One region of the Viridibacillus sp. NPDC093762 genome, then DNA from elsewhere that is predicted to be linked to it. Evidence: predicted binding sites of a transcription regulator. Region 1 holds the regulator's gene; the other holds the start of a gene.

The links. The regulator CtsR, encoded in region 1, represses protease genes until heat stress. The targets are predictions, from matches to a motif close to ATGGTCAATAAAGGTCAAACA.
Region 2: clpP (ATP-dependent Clp endopeptidase proteolytic subunit ClpP) is a predicted target of CtsR. The motif match lies at 2,072-2,092, and genes of this name have one in related genera.

Annotation. Positions count from the first base shown of each region.
Region 1 covers NZ_JBNNUK010000006.1:60,124-64,557, reverse strand. Annotated here, with positions in the region: gene corA (magnesium/cobalt transporter CorA) at 1-695, opposite strand, end outside; gene ACQKM9_RS09825 (hypothetical protein) at 838-1,107, opposite strand; gene ACQKM9_RS09820 (DUF4870 domain-containing protein) at 1,258-1,563, shown strand; gene ACQKM9_RS09815 (CtsR family transcriptional regulator) at 1,909-2,379, shown strand; gene ACQKM9_RS09810 (UvrB/UvrC motif-containing protein) at 2,446-2,958, shown strand; gene ACQKM9_RS09805 (protein arginine kinase) at 2,948-4,069, shown strand; gene ACQKM9_RS09800 (ATP-dependent Clp protease ATP-binding subunit) at 4,059-4,434, shown strand, end outside.
Region 2 covers NZ_JBNNUK010000010.1:125,863-130,296, reverse strand. Annotated here, with positions in the region: gene ACQKM9_RS13800 (DHA2 family efflux MFS transporter permease subunit) at 1-678, opposite strand, end outside; gene ACQKM9_RS13795 (TetR/AcrR family transcriptional regulator) at 850-1,758, shown strand; tRNA gene ACQKM9_RS13790 (tRNA-Arg) at 1,925-1,996, opposite strand; gene clpP (ATP-dependent Clp endopeptidase proteolytic subunit ClpP) at 2,174-2,764, shown strand; gene ACQKM9_RS13780 (HPr family phosphocarrier protein) at 2,824-3,081, opposite strand; gene whiA (DNA-binding protein WhiA) at 3,138-4,085, opposite strand; gene ACQKM9_RS13770 (gluconeogenesis factor YvcK family protein) at 4,129-4,434, opposite strand, start outside.

The sequences.
Region 1 (4,434 bases):
TTGGATTCAACCATTTCTGTGAGTTTTATCAAATGGTCATGAATGTCGGCAAAGTAAGCACGTTCGGATTTGGTCAATGTAAAGCGTGCCGAGTTTAAAATACGATATACAAGGTCACGCATCGGTAAAATGGTACGACGAATATGAAGTAAATCACTACGCAAATCAAATACATAGCGCATAGATTTTGTGTTGCTTTGATAATTTAGCTCATCCTCAATCGTATTTAAATGGTCTTCAATGTTGTAGACCATTGGGAAATAGCTATCTACGATTTTATCTAGTGCTTGATAAGTGACGAAAATAGCACCACTTTTCCAATACTGTGGTTGATCATTTATACGCGAACGGACGATATCAAATTCAGGAACTGGCGATTTATGAAAAGTCACAACAAATTTTTCGGAAACGAACATATTAACCTCTTCGGCTTCAAAGGTCTCTTCGTTTAACTTATGCGCAACTAAAAATTGGTAGTCGTCATAATAATCGAGTTTTGGTCGTTGTAATCGCAATAAACAGTCTTCAATAGCTAGTGGATGAAAGTGAAAGAATGTGTCTAGCAGTAGTTCTTCCTCCACAGTAGGTTCATCAAAATCAATCCAATACCATTCAAAAGAATTATTTCGTATCTCCTCTAGCGGAAAATCCATTTTTAGTTCTTGATTATTAGTAATGCCAATGGTTCGAATCATAGATCGTCCTCATTTCAACTAGTGTATAACTATCCTCTCATAAACGGTGTCGTATTGTCACGAGAAGAAGTTGAATGAAACATAAGATAAATAATAAAGAGGGCGCTTATGCATAGCGGCCCTCTTTTATATTTTATGGTATTTAGTTATCACTTAGGAAAAGGCTTGATATAAATTGACCTCTATGACTTTTATCGGTTGAGTCTTCTCTAGTATTCTGATCTTGATACAGGACATCAGACTCACTTATTGAATTGATGATTTTTATTTTATGCTCAATGGTTTTAGAGCATGAGGAAGTTTTAGATTCGCAATCATTAGAAAATGAATTTTTCAATAAACAATAAGGCATTGCAATGAAAATGATTAAGCATAGTGCGATGCTACCGATGAATAATAATGCTTTTTTCAAAGGAAAAACTCCTCCCTTTCTTTTGTTACTTCAGAGGACGAATCGAAATAAAGAATGTTCCTCTTTTGATGAGAATATGAAACTAATGAATTTCTGAATCGTATAAATAGAAAAAGAAGTATATTAATTTATGAAAGTGAGTTGCTCTAAATGGAATCAAAAGGATTAAAAGTGATTCTTCATGCAAGTGCATTTTTTGCTCCGTGTTTATTGCCAATCCTATTTTATATATTTATTGATGATCAACAAATTAAGCGTTTGTCCATTCAAGCGCTATTGTTCCAATTTGTTATGTGGGTATTAGTTATTGTATCAGGGATCTTTAGTTTTTTATTAATTGGACTTCCATTCTTAGTAGTCTTTTTGATTACGGGTGTTGTCGTTCCAGTAATAGGTATTGTGAAGGCTCTTAATGATACAGATTGGAATTACCCGATTGTTGGAAAATGGTATTAATACGAAAAAACCGCGATGGCACTTGCTATCGCGGTTTTTTGTTTGGGCCGAATATTAGATTGGTGAAACGGGTATCTTGAGACAGTAGAATGCTTTTTGTGCAACTGTTACGATGGGATGTCTAAGACTTATGTTGTCTTCCTTAAAACGAGTGTTTTTAGTACTTCTTCGGCTTATCCAGTGTCAGCAAGACTCCGAGGTATGGGTGCTTCTTGAGGCTAAACGGACACCTTTCACAATTCAATGAGCATTTCAATTGCGTGTTTTTTATAAGGCTGTGTATAATGTAGTCAAATATAGTCAAAGATAGTCAAAGTCAGTGATGCAAGCGAGGTGGAATTTGAAATGCGTAATATCTCTGACATAATAGAAGGTTATTTGAAAGAGGTTATCGAATTAGGTGGGAAAGGACATATTGAGATTAAACGGAGTGAAATTGCTGATAAATTTCAATGCGTACCCTCCCAGATTAATTATGTGATAAATACTCGATTTACCGCCGAGCGTGGCTATTTGGTTGAAAGTAAACGAGGCGGTGGAGGATATATACGAATTTTACGTGTCAAAGCTAGTTCAAAGTCAGATTTAATTGACCAAGTGATTGAGCAAGTAAACGAAGGTGCTTCACAAACTATGACGAATGATTTAATTTTCCGTTTAATTGACGAAGGGGTAATTACGAAAAGAGAAGCTAAAATGATGTTAGCAGCTCTTGATCGTTCTGTGTTACGAATAAATTTACCGGTACGTGATGAGCTTCGCGCGCGTATCCTACAAGCAATGCTACTGACTATAAAATATGACAAGCAATTGTAAAAGAGGTGCGAGGGTATGATTTGTGAAAACTGTAAACAAAGACCGGCCACTATCACGGTGACACAAATGAAGAATGGCAAAAAAACGACAAGGCATTTCTGTGAAGTGTGCAATAAACAACTTGATTCTTTCCATTTGAACCTCGACTTTAATGCTGATCCAATTTCAATGCATAAACTTTTTTCAAATTGGTTTGGTACACCGAGTTGGTCAGTTGCAGCACCAAATGTAAATGAGCAGAAAACGCAGGAACAGGAGAATTGTCCTGAATGCGGTATGACATACCATCAATTTTTGAACGAGGGGAAATTTAATTGCCCTGGATGTTATGAAACTTTTAAAGAGCAGCTACCTCAGGTCTTAAAACGGTTGCATAATGGAGCCGTGGAACACGTTGGAAAAGTGCCAGGTTCTATTAATGAGCTATATCAATTAAAAAGACAAATTGAGGCAATTCGTTTGGACATGAAAGTGGCCATAGAGGAAGAGCGGTTTGAAGATGCAGCAACTATGCGGGATAATGTCCGTGCTCTTGAAAAAAAGTTGCAAGTAGGAGGTGGGTCTCAAGGTGAACATTGAGCACTTTTTACACAATCCAACGACCAATTGGATGCAAGAAGAAGGACAATATGGTGATATCGTCATGAGTACTCGTATCAGGTTAGCGCGTAACTTAACAGATTTCTGTTTTCCAAGAGCTTTTTCTGATGAAGAGGCAATGCAAATTGATAAAGCTGTTTCGAATGTATTGATTGATGCAGATGATGAGGAAGAACAACATTTTCAGTTCTCTTATTTTTCTTTGCATGACATGCCTGCATTACAGCGTAAAGTATTAGTAGAAAAGCATTTAATCAGTCCTCAGCTTGCAGAGAAAGAGAGAGTTGGATCGGTTTTACTGTCAAAAGATGAATCGATTAGCGTAATGATTAATGAAGAGGATCATATTCGTATTCAATGTTTACAGCCAGGGTTACAAATAGAAAAAGCTTATGAAAGTGCCGATCAGATTGATCGTCTATTAGAGCATCATTTACCGTATGCTTTTGATGATACATTTGGTTATTTAACAAGTTGCCCTACAAATACAGGAACAGGTTTGAGGGCGTCTATTATGATGCATCTACCTGCATTAACTATGACAAACCAAATTGGTTCTCTCATAAGTACGATGCCACGACTTGGTATGGTTGTGAGAGGAATGTATGGTGAGGGGACGGAATCGGTAGGCAATTATTATCAAATCTCCAATCAAATCACACTTGGTAAATCAGAAAAGGATATTTTATTAGACTTACAAAGTGTAACTGAACAAATAATTCAAAAAGAGAAAGAAGCACGTACAGCATTAATAGAACATGCATCAATTGCTTTAGCTGATCGTCTCAATCGTTCATTGGGAACTTTACTATATGCCAGAATTTTAACCAGCGAGGAAGCAGCAAATTGTTTATCTAACGTTCGATTGGGTATATATTTGGGTATAATCCAGAATATACCTATTGCTGTATTGAACGAATGTATGCTTTATATGCAGCCGGGCTTTTTACAACAACATGCAGGTACTACACTTCAACCAAATGAACGAGATGTGTATCGGGCAAATTTGTTGCGAGAACGATTGCAATGTAATAGAGAATTAAAAAAAGGTCATTTTGACGAAGAGGGAGAGGATTCTTATGATGTTTAATCGATTTACTCAACGCGCACAAAAGGTGCTTCAACTGGCACAAGAAGAAGCTATTCGTATGAAACATGAATCAATCGGTACAGAGCACATTTTACTTGGCTTAATTCGTGAAGGTGGCGGTATAGCAGCTAAAGCGCTTGAAGCAATTGATATTAGCTCTGAAATGATAGAAGAAGGTATTGAGGAGTTAGTTGGTGTAGGTACAAAAGACGTTGGCCCAATCGTACATTACACACCTCGTGCAAAAAAAGTAATCGAACTATCTGTCGATGAATCACGTAAACTAGGTCACTCGTATATCGGTACAGAGCACTTATTATTAGCCCTTATTCGTGAAGGAGAAGGCGTAGCAGCTCGTGTTTTAA
Region 2 (4,434 bases), on a different contig from region 1:
CCAACCTTTATCTCCTGCTGAACTGAAGCCATAAAGTAAAGAACCAAATCCAATTGTAGACAAGATTAATGAAAAGACATCTAGACTTACTTTTCTTGTTTCCATTACATTGCCTAGTTTAAAGATTGCTAGTAATAATACAAGAATTGCGAAAGGCAAGATGATTTCAAATAACATACGCCAATCATAGTGCTCTATAATCCAGCCTGATAATGTTGGACCGATAGCTGGAGCAGAAATCATTACTAGACCGAAGATACCCATAACAGATCCACGTTTTTCAATTGGGAAACTTGTTAACATAACATTCATTAATAACGGTCCTAATACTGCTGCACCTGCTGCTTGGATCATACGAGCTGCAATAAGCACCCAGAACTCTGGAGCCAATATAGCTAATGCTGTACCTATAGAAAATAAAGTCATTGATGTAATAAATAAATGACGGTTTTTAAATCGAGTGATAAAGAAGGCACTTGCTGGAACTAATATACCTCCGACAAGCATATAACCCGTTGATAGCCATTGAACTTGAGAAGCCGCTACATCAAACTCCTTCATTATCGTTGGTAATGCCACATTTAATAATGTGTTGTTAAGAAAAGAAACAAAAGCACCTATAAACAAGATTACTATCATTGCGTAAGGTGGCTTTTTCTGTAATGCGTTACTATTCATTTTATATCCTCTCTACTTTCATTATATTTCGTATATAGAAGTTTACTTGATTCATTTTATACTCACGGTACAACTTTTTCAACTAAAAAATTTTGGTATTTCATAAACATTGATATTAAAGCGTTTCCAAGTTAGAATGATAGTACACTAATTGGAAATATAGGTGAAGTTATGAACAATCGTAAACGTCAAGTTATCGTTGCCTCTCAAAAGCTGTTCGTCGAAAAAGGTTTTCAAAATACTTCCATCCAAGATATTCTAGATGAATCGCATATTTCTAAAGGCACTTTTTATAATTATTTTGCTTCAAAAAACGAATGTTTAATCGCAATAATAGCTAAAGGTCGTGAGGAAGCCGATGTTCGCAAGCATGAGATGCTTATAGGACAGGATCCAAAAGATAAAGACATACTAGCTAAGCAAATCGCTGTATTGATGCAAATAAACCGTGATCAAAATTTAATCCCTATCTTTGAATCGATTTTCCATTCGGGTGACCCAGAACTTAAAGAAGTAGTAATGCGATTTCATCTAAACGAGTTAAATTGGCTCGCAAAACGAATTGTCGATATTTACGGAGAAGAATCAAAGCCACACTGTTACGATGCTGCCATCCTAACTTTCGGTATGATGCAACATATGTTGCATATTTGGAAAATTACACGTGAAGATGCTCTAGACCCAGTACAGATTGTGAAATACGTAATTCAACAGCTAGATGCCGTTTTACCAGCTCAAATTGAGAGAGGTGAACATTTCTTAGGCTGTGATCTAGCAAAGTACTTACATGAGAATTTCAAACATAAATATGTAACAAAAGAGTATTTAACAGAACAGCTAACTGGATTTTCAGAAGGTCTTATTGAAGATGACTTACAAGCTGGTAAAGAATATACAGCCTGCCTTATAAAATCATTACAAGAAGAAACCATCCCCTACTATATAATTGAAGCAATTGTATTACCCTTTAACACTAGCTTTAAAGGTACTAAACATGCTGCAGAAGCCCAAGAAATTGCAAATCTTATATGGCTATTTATAAAACAAAATAACAACCTAGACATATTAAATAGTAATTAGTTGGACACAAAAAGTCGCTTTTCAATATTAAAGCGACTTTTAATTTCTATATGACAGTTTATTATTCTATTGATTTGGGCATATTATCATTATTGGAGCCCATCATACAAAAACATCTATGTCGCTATTTAAATAACGACATAGATGTTTAAAGTGCAGTTATATACGCCCTCGGAGGGAATCGAACCCCCAGCCTAAGAACCGGAATCTTATGTGTTATCCATTACACTACGAGGGCCATTCATCAATTGCGACTTTTCTATTATACAAAGGAAACCAAAACAATTCAACCATATAAATATTGGATTCGAATCATTTGACCTTCCTTGACCATAATGTGTATGATTAAGATACAATAGAAGCAAATTGCTTTTATACAGGAAAATTGAATTTACCTTTTGAGGAGGATATTCTTATGAACTTAATCCCTACAGTTATTGAACAGACAAACCGCGGTGAACGTGCTTATGACATTTACTCACGCTTATTGAAAGACCGTATTATTATGTTAGGTAGCGCTATCGATGACAACGTTGCAAACGCTATTGTTGCTCAACTTTTATTCCTAGAAGCTGAAGATCCAGAGAAAGATATCTCTATATACATTAACAGCCCTGGTGGTAGCATTACAGCTGGTATGGCAATCTACGATACTATGCAATTCATCAAACCAAATGTACAAACAATTTGTATCGGTATGGCTGCATCTATGGGTGCATTCTTACTTGCTGCTGGTGAAAAAGGGAAACGCTTTGCATTACCAAATGCTGAAGTTATGATTCACCAACCACTAGGTGGTGCGCAAGGTCAAGCGACTGAAATTGAAATTGCTGCAAAACGCATTTTATTCCTTCGTGAAAAACTAAACAGTATTTTATCTGAACGTACAGGTCAACCAATCGAAGTTATAGCAAAAGACACAGATCGTGATAACTTCATGACAGCTGAGCGTGCGAAAGAATATGGTTTAATCGATCAAATTTTTGAACGTAACGAAATTAAATAAACACCTAAAAAACCGCTATTCTCGTAAGATGAGAATAGCGGTTTTTATATTGTATTCATTTAATCCTCAGATTGAATTAGTTTTACTAGACCTTTTAATGCAAGTGCTTCATCGGCACCATCTGCAGTTAAAATAACGTTAGATCCTTTTGCAACAGCCAAACTCATAATACCCATAATACTTTTAGCATTTACTTTTTTATTTTCTTTCGTCAAAAATACATCCGCAGAGTAGCGATTTGCTTCTTGTACGAACAAAGCAGCCTGTCTTGCTTGTAGTCCTGATTTAAGTTTTACTTCTACTTGTTGTTCTGCCATTCGTTTTACTCCTCCTATAATTACTTATATATTCATTATCGTGTGTCATCATTCCATTAAAGTTTAACCGCATCGCCTCTACGCAATGATTCAGCAATATCATCAATTTTACGTAGGCGATGATTGACACCTGATTTACTAACAGTACCTGCTGATACCATTTCACCAAGTTCTTTTAATGTCACTTCTTGATATTCCACACGTAATCGAGCAATCTCTCTAAGCTTCTCAGGTAGTTGATCAATCCCAATACTATGATCGATATATCGGATATTTTCTACTTGGCGAACAGCTGCTCCAATCGTTTTGTTTAAATTAGCCGTCTCACAGTTCACAAGTCGATTCACACTATTTCTCATATCACGTACAATTCGCACATCTTCAAATTTCATCATGGCTTGATGTGCACCTACTAAACTTAAAAAGTCTGAAATTTTCTCAGCTTCTTTTAAGTATGTGACAAATCCTTTTTTTCTTTCGATTGTTTTTGCATTTAAATCGAATTTATTCATTAAATCGGCCAGTGCCTCACCATGCTCTTTATATAACGAATACACTTCTAAATGATACGCGGAAGTTTCCGGATTATTGACAGAGCCACCAGCTAAAAATGCGCCTCTTAAATATGAACGCTTACTACTAGTTGTATCGACTAAATCTTCTGCAATTGTATGATTGAACAAAAAGTTTCCAGAGACAATTTCTAAATCCTCCAAAATTTCTTTTGCCCCTTCTCTCACACGGCAGATATAAACATTATTCTTCTTTAAACGCATTTTCTTTCGCACAAGAAGCTCCACTCTATAACTATAGAACCTCTTCATTACTGTATAAATTCTTCTTGCGATTGCTGCATTTTCAGTTTGAATATCAAGACTAAGTTGACGGTTTGCAAATGACAGAGAGCCATTCATTCTGATGAGGGCAGATAATTCTGCTTTTAAGCTTGTATCGCCTGCTTCAACTTGCGTTAATTCTTTTTTTGTTTCTGAAGCAAATGACATAATAACCCCCCTCTCTATCATGATTTATATAAAACAACGGATTTTATATCATTTTTATGTCACTGTTAAAAGAATGAGCATACTCTACTAACCATTCAGCAACCTTTGAGGCTTCATGTCGTACAACGCCATCATGAGTTGTAGCAATTTCTTTTTTCACTACTTGGATACCCATTTTTTCTAATGCTCCAACATCAAAAAAAACTGGCTCTGCTTCCTCTTCTTTATAAGCCGCTCTTACAGATGCTGGTACCTCTTCTTTATTAATTAATATCGTTTCGATAAAAGGTTGCCCTAAATGATCGTTTAATGCTTTGACATGGTCTGATGCTGCAAAGTTTTGTGTTTC